3 regions of the Asanoa sp. NPDC049475 genome follow, and region 2 is predicted to be linked to each of the others. Evidence: riboswitches for the same ligand, from Rfam matches in the RefSeq annotation. Region 2 holds a riboswitch; each other region holds the start of a gene.
What was found. A riboswitch is a leader RNA that binds a small molecule or an ion and turns the genes downstream of it on or off. The one in region 2 is predicted to bind cobalamin.

Region 1: linked by a shared signal. The riboswitch ahead of AB0J88_RS14805 (ABC transporter substrate-binding protein) and the one ahead of AB0J88_RS17875 (CbtB domain-containing protein) in region 2 are both predicted to bind cobalamin.
Region 3: linked by a shared signal. The riboswitch ahead of AB0J88_RS07790 (ribonucleoside-diphosphate reductase subunit alpha) and the one ahead of AB0J88_RS17875 (CbtB domain-containing protein) in region 2 are both predicted to bind cobalamin.

Annotation. Positions count from the first base shown of each region.
Region 1 is NZ_JBFAPY010000003.1:774,210-779,800, reverse strand. It holds gene AB0J88_RS14815 (C39 family peptidase) at 1-25, opposite strand, end outside; gene AB0J88_RS14810 (M14 family zinc carboxypeptidase) at 202-2,073, shown strand; cobalamin riboswitch at 2,139-2,288, shown strand; gene AB0J88_RS14805 (ABC transporter substrate-binding protein) at 2,367-3,308, shown strand; gene AB0J88_RS14800 (iron ABC transporter permease) at 3,305-4,348, shown strand; gene AB0J88_RS14795 (ABC transporter ATP-binding protein) at 4,345-5,142, shown strand; gene AB0J88_RS14790 (hypothetical protein) at 5,187-5,591, shown strand, end outside.
Region 2 is NZ_JBFAPY010000004.1:499,530-505,120, forward strand. It holds gene cobJ (precorrin-3B C(17)-methyltransferase) at 1-89, shown strand, start outside; gene AB0J88_RS17860 (precorrin-8X methylmutase) at 77-667, shown strand; partial or broken gene AB0J88_RS17865 (sirohydrochlorin chelatase) at 664-1,434, shown strand; gene AB0J88_RS17870 (CbtA family protein) at 1,503-2,225, opposite strand; gene AB0J88_RS17875 (CbtB domain-containing protein) at 2,240-2,461, opposite strand; cobalamin riboswitch at 2,495-2,632, opposite strand; gene AB0J88_RS17880 (aldo/keto reductase) at 2,743-3,738, shown strand; gene AB0J88_RS17885 (helix-turn-helix transcriptional regulator) at 3,742-4,590, shown strand; gene AB0J88_RS17890 (sulfotransferase family protein) at 4,575-5,228, opposite strand; partial or broken gene AB0J88_RS17895 (siderophore-interacting protein) at 5,238-5,591, opposite strand, start outside.
Region 3 is NZ_JBFAPY010000002.1:343,831-349,421, forward strand. It holds gene AB0J88_RS07775 (zinc ABC transporter substrate-binding protein) at 1-612, opposite strand, end outside; gene AB0J88_RS07780 (sulfite exporter TauE/SafE family protein) at 750-1,469, opposite strand; gene AB0J88_RS07785 (hypothetical protein) at 1,653-2,186, shown strand; cobalamin riboswitch at 2,253-2,460, shown strand; gene AB0J88_RS07790 (ribonucleoside-diphosphate reductase subunit alpha) at 2,576-4,948, shown strand; gene AB0J88_RS07795 (ribonucleotide-diphosphate reductase subunit beta) at 4,939-5,591, shown strand, end outside.

The DNA.
Region 1 (5,591 bases), on a different contig from region 2:
CGGCCGCCCGCGCTGATGCGTTCATGGCTGTCACTATCGCTGCTGAAAGGAAGTTTCACCAGACCGCGATGCGCTGGAATTCATTGCCGGCGGGATGATCGACCTGGCATGGTCACGCACAAAGACCCATATTGATATGACCATGAATCGGGTGGTGAGGTTCGACCAACGTTCCTCCACCTACCCCCATGGAGGTCATGCATGGCCATCCCTCTGGGCCGGCGCCGCGCGCTGACCGCACTGGTCAGCTCCGCGATCGTCGGCCTGCTAGTCGCCTCGGCGAACCCGGTCGCGGCGAAACCGGCGCCCGGCGGTCTCGGCGCCGCCGCCGCGCCGTCGGTCGAGTACCGCGTTCTCGGCCCGAAGACCCTGGCCGAGCGCAACGCCGTCGCCCGCACCGGTGCCGCCATCGACTATGTCGAGCACGGCGTACTCAACGTCACCGCCACCGCCGCCGAGGCCGCGGCCATCGGGCGGCTCGGCTTCAAGCTGGAACGGGTGACGGCACCCGCGACCAGTGGTGGGCCGTCGACGCTGGCTTTCCCGCCCGCGGACTCCAACTACCACGACTACGCCGAGCTGACGGCAGTGGTCAACCAGGTCGTCGCGGACCACCCGTCGATCGCCCGCAAGCTGTCGATCGGCAGCTCGTACGAGGGCCGCGACCTGATGCTGATCAAGATCTCCGACAACGTCAACCTCGACGAGGCCGAGCCGGAGATCCTGTTCAACCACCAGCAGCACGCGCGTGAGCATCTGACCGTCGAGATGGCCATCTACCTGCTCAACCTGTTCACCGACAACTACGGCTCGGACTCCCGGATCACCAACCTCGTCAACAGCCGGGAGATCTGGATCGTGCCGACCGTCAACCCCGACGGCAGCGAGTACGACATCGCCACCGGCTCCTACCGCAGTTGGCGCAAGAACCGGCAGCCCAACTCCGGCTCGTCCAATGTGGGCACCGACCTCAACCGCAACTGGAGCTACCAGTGGGGTTGCTGCGGCGGTTCGTCCGGCACGACCAGCTCGGAGACCTACCGCGGCCCGTCGGCGTTCAGCGCCCCGGAGACCCAAGGCCTGCGCGACTTCGTCAACAGCCGGGTCGTAGGCGGCCAGCAGCAGATCAAGGCCAACATCGACTTCCACACGTACTCGCAGCTGGTGCTCTGGCCGTACGGCTACACGACCGCGAACACCGCGACCGGCATGACCGCGGACCAGTACAACACCTTCGCGACCCTCGGGCAGCAGATGGCGGCGACCAACGGCTACACACCGGAGCAGTCGTCCGACCTCTACATCGCCGACGGCACGAGCATCGACTGGATGTGGGCGGCCCACAACATCTGGGCTTACACGTTCGAGATGTACCCGGGGTCGGCCAGCGGCGGCGGCTTCTACCCGCCCGACGAGGTGATCCCGGCGCAGACCAGCCGCAACCGGGAAGCCGTGCTCATGTTGCTGGAGGCCGCGGACTGTCCGTACCGAATCATCGGCAAGGAGGCGCAGTACTGCGGCGGCGGTGGCGGCACGACCGTCTACTCCGACACCTTCGAGACGGCCACTGGCTGGACTACCAACCCGTCCGGCACCGACACCGCGACCAGCGGTCAGTGGGTGCGCGGTGACCCGGCGGCCACCACCTCGAGCGGTGCCAAGCAGCTCGGCACCACCGTCAGCGGCAGCAACGACCTGGTCACCGGCGCGTCGGCCGGCAGCGCCGCGGGCGACTTCGACGTCGACGGCGGCCTGACCAGCGTCCGCTCGCCGGCGATCACCCTGCCCGCCAGCGGCACGCTGACGCTGAGCCTGTCGTGGTACCTCGCGCACGGCTCGAACTCGTCGTCGGCTGACTTCTTCCGGGTCAGCGTGGTCCACAACGGCGGCACGACGGCCGTCTTCACGCAGGCCGGCGCGGCCGCCAACCGCAACGGTGCGTGGGCGGTCGCGAACGCCAACCTGTCCGCGTACGCCGGGCAGTCGGTCCGGATCCTGATCGAGGCGACCGATGCCTCGACCGCTTCGCTCGTCGAGGCCGGCGTCGACGACGTCCGGATCACCCAGAGCTGAGCATCGACGTCACCGGCGTCCCGCGTTCGAGCGCGGGGCGCCGGTGACGCGACTAACGGCGGCGTAACAGTCCTGCCGACCATGGTGACCTGTGCGTTACCGTGCTCCCGACCCCACGCAGCGAAGCCGGTGTGAACCCGGCGCTGTCCCGCAACTGTGATGCCCCTTTTTCCGGGGGACAAGCCAGGTCGCCTGCCAAGGTCGCGAACCAGCGCTCTCGAGGAAGGGCGCCTCGCGGGCCGGGCGAACCCCCTGTCGGCGAAGCACCAGACCTCGACCGACAGGAGGCTCTGATGCGATATCCGGCCCGTTTCGTCGCCGTCGCCCTCGGCGCGGCCCTCGCGCTCGCCGGCTGCGGGTCCGGCGGTGGCACCGAGAACGGCGGCACCCCGCCGAACACGAACGTCAGCGCTACCCCGGACTTCCCCGTCACCGTCGGCGACCTCACCGTGGCCGCCAAGCCCACCAAGATCGTGGCGCTGTCGCCGACCGCGACCGAGGTGCTCTTCGCGATCGGTGCCGGCCCGCAGGTGAAGGCCGTCGACGACCAGTCGAACTTCCCGGCCGACGCGCCCAAGTCGAAGCTGTCGGCGTTCCAGCCCAACGCGGAGGCGATCGCCGAGCAGAACCCCGACCTGGTCGTGCTCTCCAACGACATGAACAACGTGGTCGCACAGCTCACCCAGCTCAAGATCCCGGTGTACGTGGCCCCGGCCGGCAAGACGCTCGACGACACGTACCAGCAGATCACCGACATCGGCGCGCTGACCGGCAACCGCCCGGCCGCCGAGGATCTCGCCAAGCGGATGCGCGAGGACGTCGACAAGCTGGTCGCTGACGTGCCGAAGCGCGCGACCAAGCTGACGTACTACTACGAGCTCGGGCCGGAGCTCTACTCGCTGACCTCCAAGACCTTCGTCGGCTCGCTGTTCGCCCAGCTCGGCCTCGAGAACGTGGCGGACCCGGCGGACGCCGACGGCAGCAAGGGCGGCTACCCGCAGCTCTCGGCCGAGTCGCTGGTCAAGGCCGACCCTGACCTGATCTTCCTGGCCGACACGGTGTGCTGCCAGCAGAACGCCGACACGGTCAAGGCCCGGCCCGGCTGGTCCGGCATCACCGCGGTGAAGAGCGGGCAGATCGTCGGGCTCAACGACGACATCGCCTCGCGCTGGGGACCGCGCACCGTCGACCTGCTCCGGCAGATCGTCGACGCCGTCTCGAAGGTGCCGGCCTGAAAACCAGCAAACTCCCCGGCGTACGGTGGCCGTGGCTGCTCGGCGGCGTTGTCGCCGTGGTCGTCGCGGCCATCGCCGGGTTGGCGTTCGGCCCGGTCTCGCTGCCGCCCGGTGGGGTCGCGGCCGAGCTGCTGGACCTGATCCCGGGCGTCGACATCCACAGCGGACTTTCGGAGCGCGACGCGGCGATCGTGCTCCAGCTCCGGCTGCCCCGGGTCGTGCTCGCGCTGCTCGTGGGCGCGATGCTGTCGCTGGCCGGCGGCTGCTACCAGGGCGCGTTCCGCAACCCGCTGGCCGACCCGTACCTGTTGGGCGCGGCGGCCGGCGCCGGACTCGCGGTCACCGCCGTGGTCGCGCTGCGCGGCGCCGACCTGGGCTCGCTGCCGCCCAGCGTGCCGCTGGCGGCGTTCGCCGGTGCGCTGATCGCGGTCGCGCTCACCTATCTGCTCGGCGTCGCCGGCCGGGACCGCACCCCGGCGTCGCTGATCCTGGCCGGTGTCGCCGTGTCAGCGTTCCTCGCGGCCGGGCAGACCTACCTGATGCAGCGCAACGCCGACGACATCCGGGCGATCTACTCGTGGCTGCTCGGGCGGCTGGCCACCAACGGCTGGCACGAGGTGCGGCTGCTGCTGCCGTACGCGGTGGTCACGACTGTCGTGGTGCTGGCCTTGCGCCGCGAGCTCGACGTGCTCTCGGTCGGCGACGACGAGGCGAGCGGCCTCGGCCTGCACCCGCAGCGGTCGCGCTACATCCTGATCGCGGCGGCTTCGCTCGGCACGGCCGCGGCGGTCTCGGTGTCCGGGCTGATCGGGTTCGTCGGCATCGTCGTGCCGCACATCGTGCGAATGCTGGCCGGCAGCAGCTACCGGGCGATCCTGCCACTGTCGATGCTGTTCGGCGCCGCCTTCCTGACCCTCGCGGACCTGGCCGGGCGCACCTTCGCCGCACCCGCCGAGATCCCCATCGGCGTGGTCACCGCTTTCGTCGGCGGGCCGTTCTTCGTGCTCGTGCTGCGCACCGCCAAGCGGGTGATCACATGAGCGTCATCTCGGTTCGCGACCTGCACGTCACCCTGGGCAGGGCGCCGATCCTGCGTGGGGTCGACCTCACCGTCGCGGCGGGGGAATGGGTCGCGGTGATCGGGCCGAACGGCGCGGGCAAGTCGACGTTGCTGCGGGCGATCGGCGGCCTGCTGCCCGCCGGGGGCGCGGTTTCCCTGATGGGTACGCCCATCGAACGCCTGCGGCGCCGGGCTCGAGCCCGGACCGTGGCCACCGTCGCGCAGTCGCCGGTCGTACCCCCGGGGATGTCGGTCTTCGACTACGTGCTGCTCGGCCGCACGCCGTTCGTGTCGCTGCTCGGCCGGGAGTCCGCTGCTGACCTGGCCGCGGTGACGGCGCTGCTGGATCGCTTGGACCTGACCGGGTTCGCCGACCGCGAGCTCGACACCCTCTCCGGCGGCGAGCGGCAGCGGGTGTTCCTGGCGCGGGCACTGGCCCAGGAGCCGTCGCTGCTGCTGCTCGACGAGCCGACCAGCGCGCTCGACATCGGCCACCAGCAGGAGGTGCTGGAGCTCGTCGACACCCTGCGCCGCGACCAGGGCTTGACGGTGCTGGCGACGATGCACGACCTCTCGATCGCGGGCGGCTACGCGGACCGGCTGGTGCTGCTCGCCGAAGGCCTCGTGGTCGCCGCCGGCACCCCGCGCGAGGTGCTGACCGAGGAGATCCTGTCGCGCTTCTACCGGGCCAAGGTCCGAGTCGTGGACGGCGTCGACGGGCCGCTCGTCGTACCCGTCCGTTCGGTCAGCGCAGACTGGCCGAGCGGTTCTTAGGTATTCGCCATAATCGACGGCTTTCGTGATTACCGTCGGGGTTTGTGAGCGTTCTTACGCACCGCACCGCATGGGTGCCCAGCGACGACCACACCCCTCGTAGCGACGCCGCCGAACTGGCGGCCGCGTGGGTGCTCGAACAGGCCCGAGCCCACGCCCTCCAGCCCGTCCTGCGCGACCCCGGCAAGGTTGGCAATCCTGGACGAGGCCATGCCGTGCTCGCCTACCTTCCCGACTACGACGACGTGCACCACTCGCTCCAAGCCGCCCGCCACGGCGCTTTCGCCGCGGTGGAGTCGTGCGCACACCCGCTGATCGGCTGGGCGATGGCGACCGGCGCCGTCGACCTGACGACCGGACAGATCACTGTGGACAGCCGCAGTGAGACCCTGAAGGAGGCCATCGAACGCATCCACTTCTTCGACAACAACGGCTGGACGCGCGGCTTC
Region 2 (5,591 bases):
TGAGGTCGGTGGTGCTGGTCGGGTCCAGCCGCACCCGGGTGGTGGCCGGCCGGATGGTCACGCCGAGGGAGTACACGTGGCTGTCGTAACGCGCACCGTGCACCCGATAGAGGCGGAGTCCTACCGGATCCTGCGCCGCGAGGCCGACACGGCCGCCCTGCCGCCGTACTCCCGGGACGTGGTCGAACGGATCATCCACACCACGGCCGACCCGGACTGGCTCGGCGACCTGGTCGTCGACGAGAAGGCGCTGGCGGCCGGTGCCGCGGCGCTGGCCGGCGGCGCCGCGCTGGTCACCGACGTGACGATGGTCGCGGCGGGCATCACCCGGTATCCGGCCACCTGCCGGATGCCGGCGGAGGCAGCCGGCCTCACCCGGTCGGCCGCCGGAGTGCGACTGGCCGCCGCGGACCACCCCGACGGCGCCGTGTGGGTGGTCGGCAACGCGCCGACCGCGCTCACCGAGCTGCTGCGGCTGGCCGCCGCCGGTGAGGTCCGGCCCGCGCTGGTGATCGGCCTGCCGGTCGGCTACGTCGGCGCCGCCGAGTCCAAGGCCACCCTGCGGGAGACGGCACTCCCCCAACTGTCCAACCGGTCCGCTCGCGGCGGTGCGGCCGTCGCGGCCGCCGCCGTCAATGCCCTGCTGTACGGAGATCCCCTCGCATGACCATCCCACTGCTCATCGCCGGCCACGGCACCACCGACCCGGAAGGCGCCGAGGACTTCCGCCGCTTCGTGGCCCGGGTCGGCGAGACCATCGACGTGCCCGTCGCGGGCGGCTTCATCGAGCTGTCACCGCCACCGGTCAAGGACGCGGTCGCCTCGCTGCTCGAAACCGGCGCGCGACGGCTGGCCTGCGTACCCCTGATGCTCGTCGCCGCCGGCCACGCCAAGGGCGACATCCCGGGTTCGCTCGCCGCCGAACGCGCCCGGCACCCGGGGTTGTCGTTCGCCTATGGTCGGCCGCTCGGCCCGCACCCCGGGGTGCTGGCGCTCCTGCGGGAGCGCCTCCACGACGCGGACGCCGACACCACGGTGCTGCTCGTCGGCCGCGGCTCGACTGACCCCGATGCCAACGCCGAGGTCGCCAAGGTGGCCCGGTTGCTGGCCGAGACCACGTCGGTGGCGGGCGTCGAGTACGCGTTCGTCTCGCTCGCCGAACCCGGTGTGCCGGCCGGCCTGGACCGGTGCCGCGCCCTCGGCGCCGGAAAGATCGTGGTGCTGCCGTACTTCCTCTTCACCGGCGTCCTGCCCCGCCGCGTCGAGGCTCAGGCGGCCGAATGGTCGGCGGCCCGCGGCACTGACGTGCGGACCGCCGACGTGATCGGCGACTGTGCGGGGCTGGCCGAGATCGTGGTGGAGCGCTACCACGAGGCGCTGGGCGGGGACATCCGGGCCAACTGTGACACCTGCAGGTACCGGATCGCCCTGCCGTTCCACGAGCAGTCCGTCGGCGCCGCCCAGCTACCCCACCACCACCCGGCCGACCACCACCACCACCATCACTGAGTGGACAGCACGGCCTCGCGACGCAGGCCGCGCTCGACGACCGCGCCCAGCCCGAGGCCGAGGGCGGTCCAGACGACCACCTGCGTGCCGAGGGACGCGAGGCGGAAGTTCCACAGCAGGACCGGCGAGAACCCTTCCGGGATCTCCTCTATCGACGGCAGCAGGACGTGCGCGACCGCGATCACGGCCACGAACGCTCCGGCACCGAGAACGGCCGCGTTCCATCCGCCGAACCGGGCCACCTGCGACCGTCCGACATAGACGGCCAGCGTCAGTGACGCGAGCGCGATCACCAGCATCAGGAGGTACAGCGACGTACGCCGGCCGATGGTGTCCTCGGAGCCGGTGGCCGGTGGGTTGGCCGGATACTTCAGCCACGGCACCAACGCGACGACGAGGAAGCCGGCCAGCGCGACCAGCGCCGCGGTCGCCCGCGGCCCCAGGTGGCCGAGCCGGCCGTACGCGGCGGCGAACGCCATCGAGAAGATGCCGCCGAGCGCCACGCCGTAGATCAGCGTGGCGGTGAGCAGGCCGATGGTGCTCTGCACGGTGCGACTCACCAGCGCGGGCTCGCCTGCCTCGCTGTGTGCTTCCTCGAAGGCGATCGCGGCGTTGATCGGGCCTTCGCCCACGAAGTAGGCGAAGACGAACGCGAGCACGCCGGCGGCCAGCCCCACCAGCATGCCGCGAACCAGCAACGAACGGGGGGACAGCATGATCGCCCCCGCCGTCAGTGGCAGGGGAAGCCGAGCAGGTGGCGGCCGTCGTGCACGAACTCGTGCACGCCGCTGCCACCGATCAGGTGGAAGACACCCTGCTCGGTGCCCACGAAGTAGAGCAGGGCGATGGCGAGCACGGCTCCGAACAGCAGCCACGGCTGGAGCTGACGCCACGGGATGGCCACCGGCTGGACGGCCGGGCGGGGGGTGGCGGAAGAAGAAATGCTGGACACGGGGCGAACCTCCTCGGGATCACGCGTCCCACGATGGGTTTCCGTGACGGCGGAGGGTCTGACTTCCACGCGGGCGTGGTCACAGTGGCGCGACCGTGCCGGTATCTCACCGGCTTCCTACCATCGTCACTTCTGACCGGGACGCTACGGTCGGCCGCGCCGAGGTGTCAACCGCGGCGAGGCTGGTTGAGATGCGCTCGACAATTGCGACAGGGTCGCCCTGGCGGACCGGGGATAACGAGGGCGCCGCTATGGCCGCCGCGCCGACGCACGGTGGTCTCATGACACTGCGAACCCACGCCATCGGCAGCCAGGGTCTCCATGCCTCTGTCGAAGGTCTCGGCACGTTCGGCCTGACCGCCGCCTACGGCACACCGGACGACGACGAGGCCACCGCCACCATCCACCGCGCGATCGACCTCGGGGTGACCATGTTCGACACCGCCGACTTCTACGGACTCGGTGGGGCGGAGAGACTGCTCGGCCGCGCGCTGGCGAGGCGACGCGCCGAGGCCGTCGTCGCGAGCAAGGTCGGTGGCCAGACGATGGACGAAGACGACCGGTGGGTCGGCCCGGCCAACGGACACCCGGCCTATCTGCGCGCCGCCGTGGAACGGTCCCTGCGCCGGCTCCGCGTCGACCGCCTCGACCTGCTCTACCTGCACCGTGTGGACCCGGCCGTGCCGGTCGAGGAGAGCTTCGGCGCACTGGGTGAGCTGGTCGCCGAGGGCAAGGTGGGCTACCTGGGCATCAGTGAGGCGTCTCCGGAGAGCATCCGCCGGGCTCACACGACCGCGCCGCTGTCGGCGGTGCAGACCGAGTACTCCTTGTTCACCCGGGACGTCGAGGTTAACGGCGTGCTGGCGACCACGCGCGAGCTCGGGATCGGCTTCGTCGCGTACTCGCCGCTGGGTCGGGGCTTCCTCTCCGGCACCATCCGCAACCTCACGGACGTGCCGGAGGGTGACTTCCGCCGGACCTGGCCCCGGCTGGCCGACGGCAACCTCGACCTCAACCTGGCTCTCGTGGACCGCATCAGTGCCATCGCCGACCGGGAAGGCGTCACTCCCGCCCAGATCGCACTAGCGTGGGTGCTGGGACAGGGCGCCACCGCGATCCCGGGCACCAAGCGCCGCAGCTACCTCGCGGACAACGTCGCCGCCGCGGGGATCGACCTGAGCCCGGCGGTGCTCGCGGAGCTCAGCGTGGCGGCGCCGGTCGGCGCGGCGGTGGGCGCCCGCTACACACCCCAGGCCATGGCGGCCATCGAGGAGTGAGCAGTGGCACGCAACGAGCTCGGCGACTTCCTCCGGAACCGCCGGGAGGCGCTCCGGCCGTCCGACGTGGGCATCCCGTCGGGCGGCCGGCGCCGCACCCCCGGCCTACGGCGCGAAGAGGTCGCGCTGCTGGCCAACCTGTCCGTCGACTACTACGAGCGGCTCGAGCAGTCGCGGGCCGGCACGCCGTCGGAGGCGCTGCTCGCCGGGCTCGCCCGAGCGCTGCGGCTGTCCGTCGAGGAACGCGACTACCTCTACCGCCTGGCCGGCCACTCGGCGCCCCCGGCCGGCGCCGTCACCAGCTATGTCGACCCGGCGCTGCTGTTCCTGCTCGACGCGCTCGCCGAGGTGCCCGCTCAGGTCATCGACGCCCTGACCACCGTGCTGGCGCAGAACGCGCTGGCCCGGGCGCTGCTCGGCCCATGGACCGACGGCGAGGGGCGGGCCGCCAACGTGATCTGGCGCTGGTTCACCGATCCGGAGTCACGCGCCCTCAACGCCCCCGAGGAGCACGAGTCGATCGGTCGCGGCTATGCGGCGGACCTGCGGGCCACCGCTGCCCGTGCGGGCTCCGACGCCGAAAGCCTGGTGGCCGACCTCCGAGCGGCCAGTCCGGAGTTCGCCGGCTACTGGAGCGACATGCGGGTCGCCCCGTTGCACAGCACCCGCAAGCTGATCGTCCACCCACGGGCGGGCAACCTCGACGTGCAGTGCGACTTCGTACGCAGCGAGACCACCGCCCAACGCCTGGTCATCTTCCGCCCGCAGCCGGGCTCGCACACGGCGGACAGCTTCGAGTTCCTGCGGGCGTTGGGCGACCGGTCCTTCGGGCAGCGCTACGTAGCCGACTGAGCCAGGCCGGCCTGCACGCGGAACTCGTCGGTGTCGTGGAGGTGGGGAAAGGGCTCGTCCGGTACGGGTACGCCCAGCGCCCGCGCCAACGGCTCCCAGCCGTCGTGGCCGAGCCGCCACTCCACGAGCCGCCCGGCCGGGATCTCCCGGCGGATGGCCGCGATCCGTTCGGCGTACATCCGCTCCATCCAGTCCCGGTCCTCGAACCGGTCCTGGAAGTCCCCCTGCCAGATCAGCGCCTCGATCACGTGCCGGAACGCCGGCGGAGGCACAAGACCGTCCGGGCGCGGGCCGAGCTTGCCGGCCCGGGCTGCCTGGCGCACAGCCCAGACGGTGCGCTCGACGCTGCGGTAGAAGCCGTCGAAGTGGCGGTAGTTGAGCAGGACCGTCGCGGACGGGAAGGCGGCGCAGATCTCGCGCCAGCGGCTGCAGGCCGGCCAGTCGACCGTGGCCTGCCAGCCCTCGAAGATCTCCCGCCAGTCGACCCGTTCACCGTCGGCGACCCGCTTCCAGCGCTCGGCCTGGTCGCCGCTCCGGAGATCCTGCATGTGCAGGCACGGCCCGGCGCCCAGCCGCTCGATGGCCGAGCGCAGCGACAGCGTGCCGCTGCGCCCGAAACCCACTCCAATGATCCGCATGAATGGACTCTACGACCGCCAGTACGCCAGGGAGTTGACCTGGGTCTTGTCGACGCCGAGGGTGCGGCGGAGGTGCTTGGTGATCGCCCTGGTGCTGGCCGCCTCGGCGGCGACCCAGTAGAACGCCTCCGGTGTCGCGGGCACCGCCTCGCACACGGTCGCGACCAGGTGGGCGCCGCCGTCGCGCCGGGGCAGCCAGACCACCTCGTGCGCGTCGCGGGCGCGCAGCGGGAACTCGCGCTCCTCGTCGTGGGCGTACTCGAGCCAGATCGTCGCCGGTTGGTCCGGCAGCGTGTCGAACAGGCTGTTCAGGGCCGGCGCCGAGGCCGCGTCACCGACTCCGTACCACCGGACCGGAAGCGG
Region 3 (5,591 bases), on a different contig from region 2:
CAGGTAGAGCGGCACGGGCTCGGTGATGGCCACGCCGGCGCCGCCGTGCGCGTCCCGGATCGCCGCCGACCGCTGCTCCATCCCCGCGAGCTTCTGCTTGAACGCGGTCGCGTTGTCGCTGAAGGTCGTGGCGTTGCCCGGGTCGGCCTTCGACAGCGCGGTGACCAGCTGGTCGGCGAGCTTGCTCATGCTCGGCAGGTCGTACCAGACGTGCTCGTTGAGCTCTTCGCCCCCGGTGGCGGTCCGGCCGGAGATGGTGACGGCGTTGAGCACCGTCGCGTCGCTGCCGGCCGACTCGAGCATCGTGTCGACGAAGTCGTCGTAGCCGCCGCCGTTCTCGATGACGACGTCGGCCTTGGAGAGGTCGAGCTGGGTGCGGGTGTTGGCCTCGTACGAGTGCGGGTCCGCCGACGGGTCGCTGATGATCGAGGTGATGGTGGCCTTGTCGCCGGCGATCTGCTTGGCGATGTCGCCGTAGACGTTGGTGGAGGCGACGACGGACACGCCGGCCGGGGCCGCGGTCGCTTGGTCCGACGACGAGCCGCACCCCACCCCAAGCACAGCGACCGACAGCAGGGCGGCACCGAGGAGAGCCGCGCGTTCATGACGCATGAGCGGCGCCACCTTCCTTGTTGAAAACGAGATTCATTACAGGAAGGAAGCTAGGTGAGGGCGTACGGACGGCACAAGAGACCTGAGAGTGATTTCCGTCAATTTATGGCGGTATCGTGATATCCGCATACCCGCACTCACCGAAGCGCGCTGACGCCCATCCCGACCGCGGCGGCGACGAGCACGACGTCGACGAGCACCGCGAACCGTCGCGGGCTCACGTCCCGCAGAATCCGCCGCGCGACGAACGACCCGGCGAGCAGGGCGGTGCCGATGACGAGACCGCGGGCGAGAACATCGGCCCCGAGTGCCCCGGCGCCCTGGAACGTCGCGAGCTTGCCGGCGTAGAGCAGCAGGGCGCTGGCCGCCTCGGAGCCGAGGAAGGCGCCACCGGTCAGCCCGTACGCGGTGAAGATCGGGACGCTCAGCGGCCCGGTGGACAGGACCAGGCCGGTCAGAAACCCCACGACCGCGCCGGCGACCGCCAGGTGCCACAGGCGCACGCGCGCCCGCACCGCGACCCGACGCAGCGGCACCATTGCGACGAAGAACGCGGCGAGGCACGCGTCCATCAGTCGCGGTGGGACGGTCAGCAGGGTCTGCGCGCCGAGCACGGCGGCGGGAATGCCGGGCAACGCGTACGCGACCACGGGCGGCCACTCGATCCGGCCCCACCAGGCGGCCACGCGGCCGACGTTGCCCATGACCGCGGCCACGGCCATGACGGGCACGGCGACCCGCGGGCCGTAGCAGATGACCAGCGGTGGCAGCAGGATCATCGAGGACCCGGTGCCGACAACACCGCCGAGGACGCCGGCCACGAGGGCGAGCGCGAAGAGCAGGACATGGACGAGCACGCGCGGGACCACCTCACTCCGGTGCGGGCGCACCGGACGGGGATCCTCAAGGCTTTTGTCCCTTTAGATGACCGCGCCCGGTCGGGTGGGGCACGGTGGCGCCGCTCGGACCAGGCGTGCCGCAACGGACACCGGAACCCTAGGCGCTGTCGTTGATCATCTTAGCGCCATATCGTCGTACGCGTGGCGATCGCGTTCGAGCTGGTGGTGAACTTCGGCTCCGAAGGCGATGCGGCGCGTGCGGCCTGCGACCTGGCCCGCTCTGCCGCGGCCATCCCCGTCGGGGAGCGCACCATCCGGCTGCACGAACCGCTCCTCGCATCGACCGCCGGCAGCGACGGCGGTTCCTACCTGGAGCTGAGCGTCCTGCCCGTTGGTGTGGGCTGGGGCGTCGTGCTGGATCGCGGGCACGAGCCGGTGCGGCTCTCGGCCGCCGAGCTCACCACCCTCGGCCGCGCCCTCTATGACCTGCTCGCCACGTTCTCCGGCTACCAGGCGGCCAAGGTCGGATGGGATCCGGAGTGGCAAATCGACCTGGCGGAGCTGCGACAAGACTGGGCCGACGAGCTCGCGACCGGCGACCCCACCTTGTCAGGCCTGGTGCTCGCCGAGGCGGTCCTCGCGGACCTGCGCGGCCGCCGCTTCGTGCCTTTTAGCCCCGGCTTTCGGTGGATTCCGTACCTCGGCGAGCTGTCCTCGACCTTGACGGCCGGTTGAGCGACACACATCACGCGACACGCCGGCACACCATCTGGTGTTGGTGTTTCGGCCCGGCACCCATATATGGTGTTGATCGCAGCTGGTTCGGCCGTCCTTAGCGGAGGGTCGAGGCAACAGGGAACCCGGTGCGAACCCGGGACTGCCCCGCAGCGGTGAGTGGGAACGACCGCCGTCAACGAAGCACTGGGCCTCGGCCTGGGAAGCGACGGCCAGTAGGAGCGTGCACCAGCGCCCACGAGTCCGAAGACCTGCCAGCGCGCCGCACGCCGCCCGGCGTGTGGCGGTCGAAGGCCGCGTGGGACGGCCGACGCCTGCACCGGGCCCGGAGTTCGCACGGGGCCGGTGGCGTCCCCCTGCGCGTCCGCCGAGGTCGTGAGGAGGGGGACATGACGGTCACCCAGGAGAAGGCACCTGCCGCCGTGCCGGAGCAGCGGCGGCACGCGATGCGGGTACGCAAGCGCAACGGCGACCTCGAGGCGGTCGACGTCAACAAGATTGTCCGGGCGGTCGAGCTGTGGGTAGGTGACCTCGACGAGGTCGACCCGCTGCGGGTCGCGACCAAGACGATCAGCGGCTTGTACGACGGTGCCACCACCGCCGAGCTCGACAAGCTGTCGATCCAGACCGCGGCCGAGCTGATCGGTGAAGAGCCGCAGTACTCGCGCCTGGCCGCACGTCTGTTGGCGGCCTACGTCGACAAGGAGGTCCGCGGCCAGGGTGTCGCGAGCTTCAGCCAGTCGATCCGTTACGCGTACGACCTGGGCCTGATCGGTGACGAGACCGCGGCCTTCGTGGCCCGCAACGCCCGCAAGCTCGACGACGCCGTCGACCCCGACGGTGACCGGCGCTTCGAGTACTTCGGCCTGCGCACGGTGGCCGACCGCTACCTGCTGCGCCACCCGCAGACCCGGCTCGTGGTCGAGACACCGCAGTACTGGCTCCTGCGCGTCGCATGTGGACTGTCGACCAACCCGGCCGAGGCCATCGCCTTCTACCGGCTCATGTCCAGCCTCGCCTACCTACCCAGCTCGCCCACCCTCTTCAACTCCGGCACCCGGCACACCCAGATGTCGAGCTGCTTCCTGGTCGACTCGCCGCGTGACGAGCTCGACTCGATCTACGAGCGCTACCACCAGGTCGCGAAGCTGTCGAAGTTCTCCGGCGGCATCGGCATCTCGTGGTCGCGGATCCGCGGCCGGGGCGCGCTCATCCGGGGCACCAACGGCAGGTCCAACGGCATCGTGCCGTTCCTCAAGACCCTCGACGCGGGTGTCGCCGCCGTCAACCAGGGCGGCCGCCGCAAGGGCGCGGCCTGCGTCTACCTCGAGCCGTGGCACCCCGACGTCGAGGAGTTCCTGGAGCTCCGCGACAACACCGGCGAGGACTCGCGGCGTACGCACAACCTCAACCTGGCCAACTGGATCCCCGACGAGTTCATGCGCCGCGTCGAGGCCGACGAGGACTGGTCGCTGATCGACCCGTCCGACGCGCCGGAGCTGCCCGACCTGTTCGGGGAGGCGTTCGACGAGGCGTACCGCGCCGCCGAGAAGAAGGCGGTCAGGACCGTCAAGGCGCGCGACCTGTACGGGCGGATGATGCGCACCCTCGCGCAGACCGGCAACGGCTGGATGACGTTCAAGGACCCGTCGAACAGGCTGTCCAACCAGACCGGCGCGCCGGGCAACACCATCCACCTCTCGAACCTGTGCACCGAGATCCTCGAGGTCAACTCCGACGACGAGACCGCGGTCTGCAACCTGGGCTCGATCAACCTCGGTGCGCACCTCGGCGCGGACGGCGTCGACTGGGACAAGCTGCGCGCGACCGTGCGTACCGCCGTGGTGTTCCTGGACCGGGTCATCGACATCAACTACTACCCGTCGACGCAGGCGGCAACGTCGAACCCGCGCTGGCGGCCCGTCGGGCTCGGGCTGATGGGCCTGCAGGACGCGTTCTTCGCGCTTCGGCTGCCGTTCGACTCGGACGCGGCCCGCGAGCTGTCGACGCGCGTACAGGAGGAGATTCTCCTGACCGCGCTCGAGACGTCCGCCGGCATGGCCGAGCGGTTCGGGGCGCACCCCGCGTTCCCGGAGACGCGCGCCGCGAACGGTGACCTGCACCCGGACCTGTGGGGTGCCACGCCCACCCAGACCGCGCGCTGGAACGCGCTGCGGACCCGGATCGCCGCCACCGGACTGCGCAACTCGCTGCTGGTCGCGATCGCCCCGACGGCGACCATCGCGTCGATCGCCGGCTGCTACGAGTGCATCGAGCCGCAGGTCTCCAACCTGTTCAAGCGCGAGACCATGTCCGGCGAGTTCCTGCAGATCAACACCTATCTGGTACGCGAGCTCAAGGCGCTCGGCCGCTGGACGCCGGAGGTGCGCGACCAGATCAAGCGGTCCGAGGGCTCCGTGCAGGGCATCGACAGCCTGCCCGCCGACGTCCGCGAGCTGTTCCGCACCGCGTGGGAGCTGCCGCAGCGGGCGCTGATCGACCTGGCCGCGGCGCGGGCGCCGTACATCGACCAGTCCCAGTCCTTGAACCTGTTCCTGAGCGCGCCGACCATCGGCAAGCTCTCCTCGATGTACCTCTACGCCTGGAAGTCCGGGCTGAAGACCACGTACTACCTGCGGTCGCGACCGGCGACCCGGATCCAGCAGGCGACGGTCTCCATCGCTCCCGTCGTGGCCCTCCCCGACGCCGAGGCATTGGCCTGCTCCCTCGAAAACCCCGAAAGCTGCGAGGCGTGCCAGTGACCCTGCTCAACCCCGGACTCGACCTGACCCTGCGGCCGATGCGCTACCCGGCGTTCTTCGACCGCTTCAAGGACGCGATCAAGAACACCTGGACGGTCGAGGAGGTGGACCTGCACACCGATCTCGCCGACCTGGCCAAGCTGTCGCCCGCTGAGCAGCACCTCGTCTCACGGCTGGTGGCGTTCTTCGCGACCGGCGACACGATCGTCGCCAACAACCTGGTCCTCAACCTCTACCAGCACGTCAACTCGCCGGAAGGGCGGCTCTACCTGTCGCGCCAGCTCTTCGAGGAGGCCGTGCACGTCCAGTTCTATCTCAACCTGCTCGACACGTACGTGCCGGACGAGCAGCAGCGCTTCGAGGCGTTCGCCGCGGTGGAGAACATCCCGTCGATCCGGCGCAAGGCGGAGTTCTGCTTCAAGTGGATCGACTCGATCTTCGAGCTGCGCGAGCTGAGGACCCGCGACGACCGCCGGGCCTTCCTGCTCAACCTGATCTGCTTCGCGGCCTGCATCGAGGGCCTGTTCTTCTACGGCGCCTTCGCGTACGTGTACTTCCTGCGCTCCCGCGGCGTGCTCCACGGGCTGGCCAGCGGCACCAACTGGGTGTTCCGCGACGAGTCGATGCACATGGCGTTCGCGTT